DNA from 2 places in the Priestia sp. P5 genome. Region 1 is predicted to be linked to the other one. Evidence: riboswitches for the same ligand, from Rfam matches in the RefSeq annotation. Region 1 holds a riboswitch; the other holds the start of a gene.
The links. Region 1 has a riboswitch for FMN ahead of ribE (riboflavin synthase). Riboswitches for the same ligand answer to the same signal wherever they lie in the genome.
Positions count from the first base shown of each region.

Region 1 (7,554 bases):
TTTTCAATAACTTTCTCGTCGGTTGAATCGATTACAAGAGGAACCTTCACTTTTTTTACAACTTCTTGAATAAATTCCTCCATGTCTTCCATTTCTTCACGGTCCGGATCTGCTAAGCAAATATCAATAACGTGAGCACCATTTTTAACTTGAGCACGCGCAATTTCAGATGCTTCTTCAATTTTTCCTTCCGCAATCAGGCGTTTGAACTTGCGAGAACCGATTACATTCGTGCGTTCTCCCACAAAAAGAGGGCGCATAGAATCGTCATATACAAGTGGTTCAATACCGGTTACAGCATGGTTATGCTCGGAGCGATCAAGCGAACGAGGCGCAACCTCTTTTACCGCTTCAGCCAGTGCTTTAATATGAGCAGGCGTTGTACCACAGCATCCGCCTACAAAGTTCAGCCAGCCTTTATCAGCAAACCCTTTAATTTTTTGAGCAAGCAGCTCAGGGGATTCATGATAATTGCCTTCTTCATCCGGAAGTCCAGCGTTTGGATAACAGCTAACTGCTGAAGTGGCTAGGTCTGAAAGAGAGCGAATATGATCCGTCATAAATTCAGGGCCTGTCGCGCAGTTAAGTCCGACTGAAAGAGGCTTCATGTGTTCCAGTGATAAGTAAAAAGATTCGATATCTTGACCAGCGAGAGTTGTTCCCATCGGCTCAATTGTTCCTGAAATCATAATAGGAACTTCGATTTTTAGTTTTTCAAACGCCGCTGTAATGCCTAGAAATGCGGCTTTTACGTTCAGCATGTCTTGACAGGTTTCGACTAAAAGCAAGTCAACGCCGCCGTCTAACAAACCTCGAGCTTGCTCTTCGTACGATTCTACTAACTCAGGGAATGTAATACCTCCGGTAACAGAGAGAGTTTTAGTGGTAGGACCGATAGCTCCAGCTACGAACCTAGGCCATTCGGGAGTTGAATATTTATCGCGGGCTGCACAAGCAAGCTTCACAGCTTCGATATTCAATTCATACGCCAAGTGACCTAAATCGTATTCATCAAGTACGGTAGATGTTGAGCCGAACGTATTGGTTTCAATGATGTCAGCACCTGCTGCAAAGTACTCTTCATGAATGCGCTGAATGACATGAGGCGCTGTTCGAGTCAAATATTCGTTGCAGCCTTCATATTCTTCGCCGCCAAAATCTTCAGCGGTTAAATCAGCGTCTTGAATCATCGTTCCCATTGCTCCATCGATGACGAGTATTCGCTTCTTTAGTTGTTGTTCGATAAGTGAGCTCATTTATATCTTCCTTTCTGATGTAACAAGTTGCTTGTCATGAATATAGCGTGTTAGAATTTCGGTCATTTCATAGCGCATAAACGGCGTAATTAAGTAAATACCGTCAAATAGCTCATATGCTGTATCAATTAAGTTTTTTGCAATCGCAAGGCCTTCGACTTCACCGCGAAGCCGGTCATTTCCCGTTGCGTCCATGCGTTCTAGAATATCTTCTGATAATTTAATTCCAGGTACTTCATGGTGAATAAATCGAGCATTTCTTGCGCTTGTTAACGGCATGATCCCGATGTATACCGGCGTTGTTAAATGTTTGGTTGCTTCATATACCTCTTCAATTTGCTTAGTTGAATAGAGAGGCTGAGTAATAAAATAGTGAGCCCCGCAGTCGATTTTCTTTTCCAAACGCTGAACGGCTCGGTCTAAGTGACGCACGTTTGGGTTAAAGGCAGCTGCAATGGAAAAATTGGTTTTTTGACCAAGCGGTTTGCCGGAATAAGATAGTCCTTCATTAAACTGAGCGATTAAACTAATCAAGTCAAATGAAGATAAATCGTAGACTGAAGTGGCGCCAGGGAAATCGCCAACTTTTGACGGATCACCAGTAATTGCAAGTACTTGATTCATTCCTAGCGTATGAAGTCCCATTAAATGAGATTGAAGTCCAATTAAATTTCGATCGCGACAGGTAATATGAATAAGCGGTCGTGCTTTTGTTTCTTGCTGCATCAGTGTTGCCATTGCCAAGTTGCTGATGCGAGGTGAGGCAAGAGAATTATCAGCTAATGTAATAGCATCTACGCCGACTTTATCAAGTGCTTTTGCGCCTTCTAAAAATTTCGTCGGACCAAGCTGTTTGGGCGGATCTAGCTCGACGATAACCGAGCGGCGCTTCTTTACAATTTCATGCATATGAGGTTTATCCTGCTGCTCACGCTCTTGAACCGTAACGGCAGGTCTCATTTTAACGACTTTACTTGTAATCGGAGGCAGGTCTTTTAAGGCAGATGACATTGCGCGTACGTGGGCTGGTGTTGTACCGCAGCATCCTCCAATCAAGCGAACCCCTTGTTCGCGGAATAAACGTGCGCTTTCTACAAAGTAGTCTTCATTCGTTTCATATTCGAGCTTTCCTTCTACATACGCCGGAAGGCTGGCATTAGGGTAAGCAGATAAGAAAGCCCGATCAGGAAGCGGTACTTCTTCAAGAGACTGAATCATATGATAAGGACCTAAACGGCAGTTTAGCCCGACAACATCTGCTCCCAAGTCTTCTAGTTCTTTTAATGCATCTGCTAAAGGACGCCCATCTTGCAGTACGCCAATATCATGCAGGGAAACGTGGGTAATAATAGGCTTATCCGTTTCTTTTCTTGCCAGTGTAAGAACGGTCTTTAATTCTTCGAAATCATAGTATGTTTCAAATAAAAGGCCATCCACGCCTTCATTTAAAAGCCAAAACATTTGTTCACGAATGCTTCGCTTAACTTCTTCTAAACTAATAGCGTTTTTTTGGAAAGAACGAATTCCGCCGAGTGTACCAACCACGTAAGCCTGATCTTTTGCAGCTTGTTTCGCTAATTTTACACCAGCAACATTGATGTCTTTGACTGAATCTTCTAATCCATAACGGGCAAGTTTTTGATAATTAGCAGCGTACGTATTTGTTTGAATAACGTTTGCACCAGCTTCTACATAGGCTCTGTGAATACGAGAAACCTCTTCTGGTTTGGTGATGTTTAGTTCTTCAAAACAGCTGTCAATACCGTGTGAGTAAAGGAGGGTACCAGTGGCACCATCCCCAATTAAAATTTTAGACTTTAAATCTTCAAGTAACCCCATGTCAAAACCTCCTTAAATTGTTCCGCTTCTATTTCACGAGTGATTCGTTTTATGCAATATGCCGATAAAATAGAAAAAGTCTTCTTAAGAAGAAGACTTTTTTCGCCTTCTTATCTTCCAAGCAATAAATTGCTTGCTGGATTTAGCACCATGTCTCTAACGACTGGTTGCTGAGGTTTCAAAGGGCCAGTCCCTCCACCTCTCATGATAAGAATCAATTGTATATAATTGAAACATATTTTTTTAAATAGAAAGAATACTTATTTAATAATTTATCTGATTTTTAGAAATTATACAACAGTAAATTATGAATTTCCAGCAAATATTGAGGAAAATTTAAAAGGTAAAGGGAAAATATCCGTATATTTTGTTTAAAAATGACTGTTATGTTAGGGGTTAAGGAGTTTTTTTTAAGAAATACAAAAAGAAAATGAAAAATAAAAAATAAACGAAAAGGCACAAGCGCTGGGTATGCGTAGATTTACACGTAAAAAGGCTCGTCTTTTTTTAATCATTTCTACATATAGTGAACTATGAAGGGTAGAAGGGTGATGGGCATGAAAAGGTGGAAACTCACGCTGCAGGTTGCTGCTACGTATGTAGGAACCGTTGTAGGAGCCGGTTTTGCAACAGGCAAGGAAATTGTTCAATTTTTTACACAGTACGGAGAACTTGGAATGGTCGGAATTTTGGTCAGCGGCTTGTTTTTTATTTGGCTAGGTTCAAAAATGATGCTGCTTTCGCACGCAATTGGGGCTTCTTCTTATCAGCAGCTTAATACATATTTATTTGGTGATGTGCTTGGAAAAGTGGTAAACGGTGTAATGATTGTCATTTTATTTGGAGTAACTTCAGTCATGCTAGCGAGTACGGGGGCAATAGGAAAAGAACAGTTTGGGCTGTGGCCTCCTGTTGGGATGATTTTTACAATTGTTTTAACTTATATATTTATCGCAAGAGGAATTAACGGTATTTTAATGGTTAATTCTCTTGTTGTGCCGATGATGCTTTCATTTGCTTTTATCATCTTTGTGCCAAATATCAGCTATTTCTCACTGATTCAAACGAAGCCGGATTTAACGCTCGTCACGCAGTGGAAGTGGGCGGTTAGTCCCTTTTTATATATTTCCCTAAATCTAGCTTTGGCTCAGGCCGTTTTGGTTCCATTAGGAAGCTCCGTGAAAGATAGGAGCGTGATTAAAAAAGGGGCCGTAATAGGAGGATGTGTACTTACGTTTATGCTTGTTTCTACTCATCTTGCCCTTTCCAATTTGCCTTATTCATTTCAACTTGATATTCCTATGAGTGCCGTTGTTAAAAATATCTCAGCGTGGGTGAATGTTTTATTTACGGTAGTTGTGTTAGGCGAGATTTTTACTACATTGATTGGAAATGTATTTGGAATCGCTAAGCAGCTTCAGTCATTTCTTCCCCTGAATGATAAGCAAGCTTTTGCGTTTATTATCTTGGCATGCTTTATTATTGGGCAATTTGGATATGCACAGCTTCTTGAGTTTTTGTATCCGATATTTGGCTATATTGGACTAGCTTTTGTATGGATGCTATGTATTAAAAAAGAAAAAATAAGCTAAAAGCTAGATTTTAAAGAATAGATGTGAAAAAACGAAGTTAAATGATGTGACAAGTCGATTTTACTTTGCTATAATGTAAAACAAATAAGACTCTAGTAGTCGAATATATTATCCTTCGGGGTCGGGTGTAAGTCCCAACCGGCGGTGATAAAGCATATGCTTTTAAGCCCGTGACCCGTTTTCATACGATGTATGTTAGCGGTGGATCTAGTTAAAATCTAGAGCCGACAGTAAAAGTCTGGATGGGAGAAGGATCAGGAAGCACAGTTGTTTTTTTGTGTTGTATTAATAAGGGACAGGTTTGCCTTTTTTAAAGCTACCCTTGTTTTTGTACACAAAATATAACTGTTTATTTCGTATACAATTAGCGGAATTTTGCATAGATAAAACTGATTCAGCTCAGCCGACCCCTTGGACGTTTGTTCAAGGGGCTTTTTTATTTTCAGTGGTTGGGGGAAAGATAAATATGAAAAAAAAGCAGCTGCTGTTTCAAAACGGCATAAGAAGTTGGAATAGCGCCAAAGCAGGTGAAGAAAATGTTCACAGGTATTATTGAAGAAATTGGAAAAATAAAACGTATTCAAAAGGCTACAGAAGCAATTGTTCTTACGATTGATGCTAAGACCGTGTTAGAAGACGTGAACTTAGGGGACAGTATTTCAGTTAACGGCGTTTGTTTAACCGTAACGGCATACTCTCAAAATGAATTTACGGTCGACGTCATGCCGGAGACGATTAAAGCAAGTACCCTTCAGCTTCTAACCGTTGGATCACGTGTTAACTTAGAACGGGCGATGGCTGCAAATGGCCGGTTTGGAGGGCATTTTGTTAGCGGACACGTTGATGGAATTGGAACCATTGTAAGCAAAACACGTAAAGGAAATGCCTTTTATTATGAAATTCAAGTCGATCCTGAACTTCGTGAATTTATGATGTTAAAAGGATCTGTTTCCGTAGACGGAACAAGTCTTACTATTTTTGATGTCAGCAACCAATCATTTACTATTTCTCTTATTCCTCATACGGTGCTTCACACAGTCGTTGGAGACAAACAGCGAGGAGACAAGGTGAATATTGAATGCGATATGTTAGCTAAATATATGCATCAGATGATGACAAATAAGTCAACTCCTGGCGCCTCGAATCGTTCAGGTAACATGAAGGATTTATTGCAGCAGCATGGTTTTACAAATTAACAGTGAGGTGAAAGAGATGTTTCATAAAGTAGAAGAAGCCATTGAAGAGTTAAAAAAGGGAAAAGTGGTTATTGTATGCGATGATGAAGATCGAGAAAACGAAGGAGATTTTATTGCATTAGCCGAAAAAACGACGCCTGAGGTTATTAACTTTATGGCTACTCATGGAAGAGGATTAATTTGTACACCTGTTAATGAAGAAATTGCGCATAAATTGAATCTTCACCCGATGGTAGCGAACAATACGGATGTCCATGGAACAGCATTTACAGTAAGTATTGATCATATTTCAAGTACAACAGGTATCAGTGCATACGAACGCTCTGCTACCGTTATGGCTCTTGTAAATGAAGCGACGGTAGCAAGCGATTTTCAACGCCCAGGACATATTTTCCCGTTGATTGCAAAAGACGGGGGTGTTCTGCAGCGTGCAGGTCATACAGAGGCTGCTGTTGATTTAGCCGTATTAGCAGGAGGGAAGCCTGCGGGTGTTATTTGTGAAATTATGAATGAAGATGGAACAATGGCACGCGTACCGGATTTAACAAAAATTGCAGAGCAATTTGATTTAAAAATGATTACGATAAAAGATTTGATTGCCTACCGCCGCAAACATGACCAGCTTATTAGCCGTGAAGTAGAAGTGAGCTTACCTACGGCATTTGGTGAGTTTAAAGCTGTAGGGTATACAAATAAACTTGATAATAAAGAACATGTGGCTCTTATCAAAGGTGATATTGATCATAATAGCCCCGTTCTCGTTCGCGTTCACTCCGAGTGCTTGACTGGAGATGTGTTTGGCTCTGAGCGCTGCGACTGCGGTCCTCAGCTTCACGCGGCTCTTACGCAAATTGAAGAAGAAGGACGCGGCATTCTGCTGTATATGCGTCAAGAGGGCAGGGGCATTGGCTTATTAAATAAGCTAAGAGCATATAAGCTGCAGGAAGAAGGATACGATACCGTAGAAGCGAATGAAAAACTCGGGTTTGCTGCAGATTTACGAGAGTATGGAATCGGTGCTCAAATCTTAAAAGACCTTGGAGTCAAACAAATGAAGCTTTTAACGAATAACCCTCGTAAAATTACTGGGCTAAAAGGCTACGACCTTGAAGTGGTCGAGCGCGTGCCTCTTCAAATGCCGGCAGTGGATGCCAATAAAAAATACTTAGATACAAAAGCTAAAAAATTAGGCCACTTATTACATTTATAAGTTTACACTTTTTTTCGTTATAACAAATGAAGCTAATTCATGAAAAGAAATGTAAATAACTATACATTACTACTAGCAGGAGGAACAAAAGATGAATCATTTATATGAAGGAAATTTAGTAGGCACAGGATTAAAAATCGGAATCGTGGTAGGGCGTTTTAATGAATTTATTACAGGCCGTTTACTTAGTGGCGCAGAAGATGCGCTCAAACGTCACGGCGTAGCTGATGAAGATGTAGACGTGGCTTGGGTGCCGGGCGCTTATGAAATCCCATTAATCGCCAAAAAATTAGCTGAATCTAAAAAATATGATGCAGTTATTACGCTAGGCACCGTTATTCGAGGAGCTACTCCACACTTTGATTTTGTATGTAATGAAGTAGCAAAAGGTGTTGCATCTCAAAGCTTACAAACAGGCGTGCCAATTATCTTTGGTGTATTAACAACTGAAACAATTGAGC
Region 1 is NZ_JAKWFJ010000002.1:702,944-710,497, forward strand. Features, by position in the region: gene metH (methionine synthase) at 1-1,256, opposite strand, end outside; gene MMB69_RS20340 (bifunctional homocysteine S-methyltransferase/methylenetetrahydrofolate reductase) at 1,257-3,095, opposite strand; SAM riboswitch class I at 3,203-3,309, opposite strand; gene MMB69_RS20345 (YkvI family membrane protein) at 3,653-4,687, shown strand; FMN riboswitch at 4,795-4,945, shown strand; gene ribE (riboflavin synthase) at 5,224-5,883, shown strand; gene MMB69_RS20355 (bifunctional 3,4-dihydroxy-2-butanone-4-phosphate synthase/GTP cyclohydrolase II) at 5,900-7,093, shown strand; gene ribH (6,7-dimethyl-8-ribityllumazine synthase) at 7,185-7,554, shown strand, end outside.

Region 2 (7,554 bases), on a different contig from region 1:
TGGCAGATGGTGTTATTACGTTTAGTAGAGACGGATCGATTTTAATTACCAACCCCCCAGCGGAGCATTTTCTTCAGACTTGGTATTACGAACAGGATGTCAACAATCAGCAGGTACCTGAACTTCCAGCAAACGTCGTCCATTTGTTTCAAACGGTAGTAGAGACTGAAACAGAGCGAAGTGCAGAATTGAAAATTCAAGGGAAAACGTGGGTCATTTTAATGTCACCGCTCTATAATCAAACGAAAATCCGCGGTGCTGTAGCTGTACTACGGGATATGTCTGAAGAGCGTAAACTTGATAAATCGAGAAAAGATTTTATTGCAAACGTGTCTCATGAATTACGTACACCTATTTCTATGCTTCAAGGTTATAGTGAAGCTATTATTGACGATATTGCAAGTACGGATGAAGAAAAGAAAGAAATTGCACAGGTGATTTATGATGAATCACTCCGTATGGGCCGGCTTGTAAATGAACTTTTAGATTTGGCGCGAATGGAAGCGGGACATGTGCAGCTTCACTTAGAATCTGTAGCAATGGTTGAATTTACAGAACGTGTTTTGCGTAAGTTTCAAGGGTTAGCTAAAGAAAAACATATTAAACTGTCTCTTAATGGAAAAATAGAAGATGAATTTGAAGCGATGATTGATTCAGACCGTATGGAACAAGTGCTGACAAACTTAATTGATAATGCCATCCGTCATACGGATGACTACGGAGAAGTAAAGCTGCATCTTGATAAAAGTCAATCCGAAATCCATCTTTCTGTTCAAGATACAGGAGCAGGCATTCCGAAAGAAGATCTTCCATTTGTATTTGAACGATTTTATAAAGCGGATAAAGCCAGAACGAGAGGGAAGTCAGGAACTGGTCTTGGGCTTGCAATCGCCAAAAATATCGTGGAGGCACATCAAGGGATCATTGCGGTTGAAAGTGAATTAAATGAAGGAACAACTTTCTTTATCAAACTGCCAAAGTAAACACATGCCAACTAACAGTTTTTCTTCGGCTGAAATAATAAGAATGGCAAAGAGATGTGATTCATTGGAGAATCACATCTCTTTATTTTTTCTATAAACAAGTCTAAAAGAGAAGGAATTGGCATATAGTATGTTTTGTGTGCAATGATCTACATAGGAGGTTCTTTCTTCATGATTGACGTGTTAAGGAGAATATTGGTTGTATTAGTAATGGGATTGTGTATAGGTCTTTTATTTTTTGGCGGGCAAATGGTAAAAGCAGAAGAGAGGCAGTGGGAGTGGCCGGTTCAAGGAGTCTTAACTGATATATTTGGTTCTCGTCACGCCAAACACTTTGGAATTGACATAGCAGCACCTGTAGGTACACAGGTGTATGCTGTTGCAAAAGGAGTGGTGAGCCGCTCTTACTATTCAAATACATACGGACAGGTTGTTTTTATCAAACAAACGAATGGATACGAAACGGTCTATGCTCATCTAGAGGAACGTTTTGTTGCAGAAGGAAATTCTGTAGCCGCAGGTCAAAAAATTGGACGAGTTGGCAATACAGGGCGATCTTCAGGTGCACATTTGCATTTTGAAGTTCATCAAGGAAGTTGGAATCCGGATAAAACCAATGCAGTAAACCCACTTGCCAAATTGGACAAGCAAAAACTATCGGCATACGTAAAAAGCGATTTAGCTGCCACGGTTTTTCAGCAGTTACATCAGACTTCTGATAACTGTATTCTTATCCATCAAGGAGATACATTATCTGAGCTCGCAGTCAAATATGAAGTAGGTATGGATCAGCTAAGAAAGTGGAATCATTTAGAAAATACGATGTTAAATGCAGGACAAATGTTAAAAATAAGTCCATAAAAAAAGAGCCGCTAAGGCTCTTTTTTCAATGTCACAATTCAATACGCTGTATGGTCACAATTTCGCTTGTTTGTTTTAACGAGGAGATGACAGAATCATCTAAAAGCTTATCAAAAGTAAGCATCATAATGGCTTCTCCGCCTTTTTGCTTACGGCCCACTTGCATGGTAGCAATGTTAATACGTAAATCTCCAAGTACTTTCCCCACATTTCCAATAACTCCGGGCTGATCGCTGTGACGGATATAAAGAAGATGTCCTTCCGGATAAAAATCAATATCAAACGAATCAATATTAACAATTCGAGGTCCATAGCCTGCTATATAGGTGCCCGTAATGGCAAATGTACGCTGTTCGCCTGTTACTGTAACGTCAATCATATTGGAATATCCTTGCGTATCTTCCGATGTTTTTTCACCAAATGTAATTCCTCGTTCTTTGGCAATCATAGAAGCATTGACTTCGTTAACAGGTGAGTCGATACGATGAGTTAAAAAGCCTGATAATAAGCTCCGTGTAATATAAGTGGTTTCCAAATCCGTCACTGTACCTCCGTAGGAGATAGAGATATGCTGAACAGGTTCTCGCATGCATTGAGATAAAATAGCTCCCATTTGTTTAGTAAGGCTAGTAAACGGCTGAATTTTTTCAAAAACTTCTTTAGAAAGCGTCGGTAAATTAATGGATGAGCTTACAGGATTACCTTCTAGAAAACGCAAAACGTCATGTGCCACGTCTTCAGCAACGTTAAGCTGAGCTTCTTTTGTAGAAGCTCCTAAATGGGGAGTTGTGATAACTTGATCAAAATGTAACAAAGGGTTATCAATCGGCGGCTCAACTTCAAATACGTCAATAGCTGCACCTTGAACATGGCCAATTTCTAAATAATGAACTAAGGCTTTTTCGTCAATGATCCCGCCGCGTGCGCAGTTTAATAAAAACACGCCCTTCTTTGTTTTGGCTAACGTGTCATGATTAAGCAACCCCTTTGTTTCTTTCGTAAGCGGAGTGTGCACGGTAATAACATCCGCTGCTGCTAGTAATTCATCCAGGGATAATAGTTCTACGCCTAGCTTTTCAGCTCGGGAAGATGTTAAAAAAGGATCGTAAACGTGAACGCTCATATTGAAGGCTTTTGCGCGTTTGGCAAGCTCTGAGCCAATTCGTCCAAATCCGATAATGCCCAGGTGTTTGCGATTAAGCTCTGTTCCAACAAATGCTGAGCGGTTCCATTCGCGCGCTTTAACTGAAGCATTTCCTTGGGGGATATGCCGAAACAAGCTAGCCATCATAGCGAATGTATGTTCGGCTGTTGAAATGGTATTTCCGTTCGGCGCGTTAATAACGACAACCCCTCGTTTGGTTGAGGCTTCAATATCAATATTATCGACACCTACTCCAGCGCGGGCAACAATTTTTAAATTCGGCATTTTTGCCAGCAAATCCTCTGTAACCGTCGTAGCACTCCGTACTAAAAGCGCATCGTACGTATGCAAATCATTCTCAACTTCTTCAACTTTTTTTCGCGTAAGATTCACATGAGGAGCTTCAAGTAGTGGAGCAAGACCTTCATTGCTAATTGAATCAGCTACTAATACATTATACATGACGTGAACATCTCCCTTGGATTTTACTATCATCAAATATTTGATAATTTACCATGTTAAAAAAATTCTGTCAATTACATTTTTTAAACTTTACGATTAGTTATCAAATACACAATTATAAATGTAAAATTGAAACTATAAATATGTCATAATGCTGTTGGTTATGCACTTATTTCCTTATTTTACATATAAAACAGTAATGAAGTTTATAAAATACATCAATTTAATAGGAATTAAAAAACTTCTTTATTTACTTTTAATTCGAGATAACATATAATAAATTCATAATTAAATATTGGTCTATCTTCGGGGCAGGGTGAAATTCCCGACCGGCGGTAAAAAACAAATTGTTTTGAGCCCGCGAGCTTATATGTAATACATACGAGCAGATTTGGTGAAATTCCAAAGCCGACAGTACAGTCTGGATGGGAGAAGGTGGAGGTTCAGCGTTCAAAACCTAATGTGATGAACGTTTATTAAATATGCCTGCCATGTCTCCTCTCAACGAATCATTTGTTGGGAGGTTTTTGCGTGGGGATATAAAGTTGAACCTTTCTTCTTTGAAGAGTGGATCACAAAGAAGGAGAGAGGCAAGATGCAACAAAGTAAGAAAACTCAAAAGCTGGTTGTACTAGGAATGTTAAGTAGTATTGCTTATATTTTAATGATGATTAATTTTCCGATTCCTGGATTACCTCCGTTTTTAACAATTGATTTTAGCGAAATTCCTGCACTCGTAGCAGCACTTGTATTTGGACCGATGGCTGCTGTTATAGTAGAAGGAATAAAGAATTTATTGAATTATTTAATTCAAGGAAGTGCTACAGGGGTTCCAGTTGGTCAAGTGGCGAACTTTGTGGCTGGTTTACTGTTCGTTCTTCCTGTATCATACATGTTCAACCGATTTAAAACAGCTAAAGGCGTAACGATAGGTTTGGTTACGGGTACGGTGGTAATGACGGTACTCATGGCTGTCTTAAATTATTATGTCTTCTTACCAGCGTATACAATCTTCTTACAATCGCCAGAAATGTCTAGTGAACAAGCACGTCAATATATCGTTGCAGGTATTTTGCCGTTTAACTTAATAAAAGGAGCAGCAACAGGAGTTATCTTTGTCTTATTGTTTTCAAAAATGAAGCAATGGATCACGCGTCGCATTGCTGTTTAATTCAATCGCTCTCCCGGGGAGAGCGATTTTTATATATAAAAAAACCTGCAGCATGTACACTACAGGTTTGCTCAATACTTATTCGAATTTATTAGCATCGCCTTCGAATTTTTCATCCGCTACGCGAATTGAATCCGTAGGGCAGCCTTCCATTGCATCCATCATATCATCTTCTAGATCTTCTGGAATTTCTACTACACCTTGGTTATCATCTAATGTTACGAATGCAATACCTTCATCATCATAATCATAAATGTCTGGTGCTGCTGCTCCGCAAGCGCCGCATGCGATGCAAGTATCTTTATCAACAATTGTATATTTTGGCATAACAAGACCTCCTGTAAAGTGTTCGAAAATTTCTCATTATATAATCTCTTCGCGAATCAAGAGTGAAATTTCTCCTTATTCATTGTAAAATGATTTATAAAACTTTTCAATAGAAAAGTCACTGAGAATGCTTATCAAATCAAGGTTTCTTCACTTACCCAAACGTTTTGATACATAAAGTAAAGAGCTAAAAAGCCTTTATCTCACATGCTATTGGTCACTTTTGGTACAATGAATGAGAAAGGAAGTTGACACCTTTGAATTATATTCAAGTTAGCATTTTATTTTGTATAAAACAGTTAAAAGGTGAGCGAACCGCCTATGGTATTTATCATTTATTAACAGGTAAAAAGTCAGCTCAAACGATTCAAGACGGAAAAATTTTCGGAATTTCGTTTCTTTTTCAGTCATTTGTTTACTTAGATAAACGTTCTTTTGAAGCCTGCGTTGCATATTTAAAAGAACAGCAGTATATTGAAGAAACTGAAAATCAAAAGTATGTGATGACAGATAAGGGACAAGCAAGCCTTGAAGATGAACTGACGGCTCGGCCCTTTCATCCAGCTTTAGACGGATGGAAATTCGCAAGCAGTACTCAATTATTTTTAGCAAGAATCACTTTGTTCATTCAGACCTTATCAAACCTACAGTATTTTCAAAAAGGGTTTTTACCCATTTCCAAAAATCCTGAGGTTATTCAATGGGTCAAAACGTATATTATGTCTCAAAAGCAAACGCGTCAAGAGTTAGCCGCCGAGCTATTCAAAGAGCTCCGAACGTGCTTGAAAGATTGTACGGAACGGGACGCGTCTCTTTTTGTTTTGCAACTGACTGGATACCAAAGAGTAGGCTTTACAAAAAATCAGTTAGCATATCAATATGAACTCGATGAGCATTATGTTCATATTCAACTTTTAGGGGTTATTCACCATATCATTGAAAAAGTGAGTAAAAATAATGAAAGCTTTCATGTACTTTCTTCTTTTTTACGTGATCTATATTTAGAATTGCCTTTGACGAGCTCGACGGTAAAAACGTATAGCTGGCTTCAAAAAGGCAAGACGCTTGAAGAGATTGCTTATATAAGGCGTTTAAAAGAAAGTACAATTGAAGATCATATTGCAGAATTAGCTCTGTTTGTTCCATCTTTTTCAATCGATGCATACGTATCGCCTAAGCAGCAGGAAGAAATTATCTCAGCTTTTGAAGGTTTGCGTACAAATAAATTAAAGGTGATAAAAGAAGAAGTAAAAGACGACGTTACCTATTTTCAGATTCGTCTCGTATTAGCAAAACATTTTACCTGATACTAAAAAAAGTGGTGTTTGATGTGAAAATAGAACAACTCCTACAGAAACAATTTGGCTATAGCCAATTTCGCCTAGGACAAAAAGAGATTATTCAAGATATTTTAACAGGTCATAATGTGTTAGCGGTTCTTCCTACAGGAACAGGAAAATCATTGTGTTATCAGCTCCCAGCTTATTTGTTGAACCGACCGGTGCTGATTGTATCTCCTTTAATTTCACTGATGGAAGATCAAGTTCAACAACTAAAGGCAAGTGGAGAAAAACGGGTTATTGCTTTAAACAGTTTCCTACAACAAGAAGAAAAACGACGGGCGCTAAAAGATTTAGCTTTTTATCGTTTTATTTATGCATCTCCTGAAATTTTGCAAAATGCTGTTGTAGTAGAAGCATTAAAGCAGGCAAAGGTAGGCCTTTTCGTTGTGGACGAGGCGCACTGTATTTCTCAGTGGGGACATGATTTTCGTTTGGATTATCTACAGCTAGGGGATATATGGAAGGAACTTGGCAGTCCGATATGTCTGGCACTAACGGGAACTGCGACTAGGGAAGTAGTGGAAGATATTAAGCGCTACTTATCGCTGCCTGCTGTCAACGAGCACATCTATTCCATGAATCGAAGTAATATTGCGATGAAAGTTGATTTTGTTGCAAGTATTGAAGAGAAAAAAGAGAAGTTACTGATGTACGTTAGTGAACTGCAAAGTCCAGGGATTATCTATTGTTCCAGCCGATCTTGGACAGAAGCATTAACACAGCTTCTAAAGGAAAATGGGATACAGCGAGTGCAGTATTACCACGGGGGAATGGAACCGAATGAAAGAATGCTTGTTCAACAGCAATTTTTAGAAAATCAGCTTGATATCATTTGCTGCACGAGTGCATTTGGAATGGGGGTTAACAAATCGAATGTTCGCTTTGTTATTCATTTTCATACACCTACGCAGCTAGAAGCATATGTACAGGAAATTGGAAGAAGTGGACGCGATCAGCGAAACAGTATTGCGATCTTGCTTTATGCTGAAGGAGACGATGATTTTGCTCATTCTTTACTTGAAATTGAGCTTCCTTCTTCAGATATCATCTTATACTGCTTGTCGTATTTACGAAACCATGATCAGGCCATTCCTTTAAAACAAGTAGAGTCTCACTTTCTTTATACAGTGGGTATTCAAGAAACACATTGGCGATTTATTCGTTATTATTTGTACAGAGAAAATGTAGTGAAAAATGAACATGTTGAACCCAGGGGAATTCCTGAATCGCTGCATGAAACGATTGTTGCAGCTGTAAATAAAC
Region 2 is NZ_JAKWFJ010000001.1:517,198-524,751, forward strand. Features, by position in the region: gene MMB69_RS02690 (ATP-binding protein) at 1-983, shown strand, start outside; gene MMB69_RS02695 (peptidoglycan DD-metalloendopeptidase family protein) at 1,155-1,844, shown strand; gene serA (phosphoglycerate dehydrogenase) at 1,876-3,450, opposite strand; FMN riboswitch at 3,749-3,891, shown strand; gene MMB69_RS02705 (ECF transporter S component) at 4,046-4,621, shown strand; gene MMB69_RS02710 (ferredoxin) at 4,700-4,948, opposite strand; gene MMB69_RS02715 (YpbB family protein) at 5,206-6,255, shown strand; gene MMB69_RS02720 (RecQ family ATP-dependent DNA helicase) at 6,279-7,554, shown strand, end outside.
Region 2: another riboswitch for FMN. It lies ahead of MMB69_RS02705 (ECF transporter S component); the one in region 1 lies ahead of ribE (riboflavin synthase).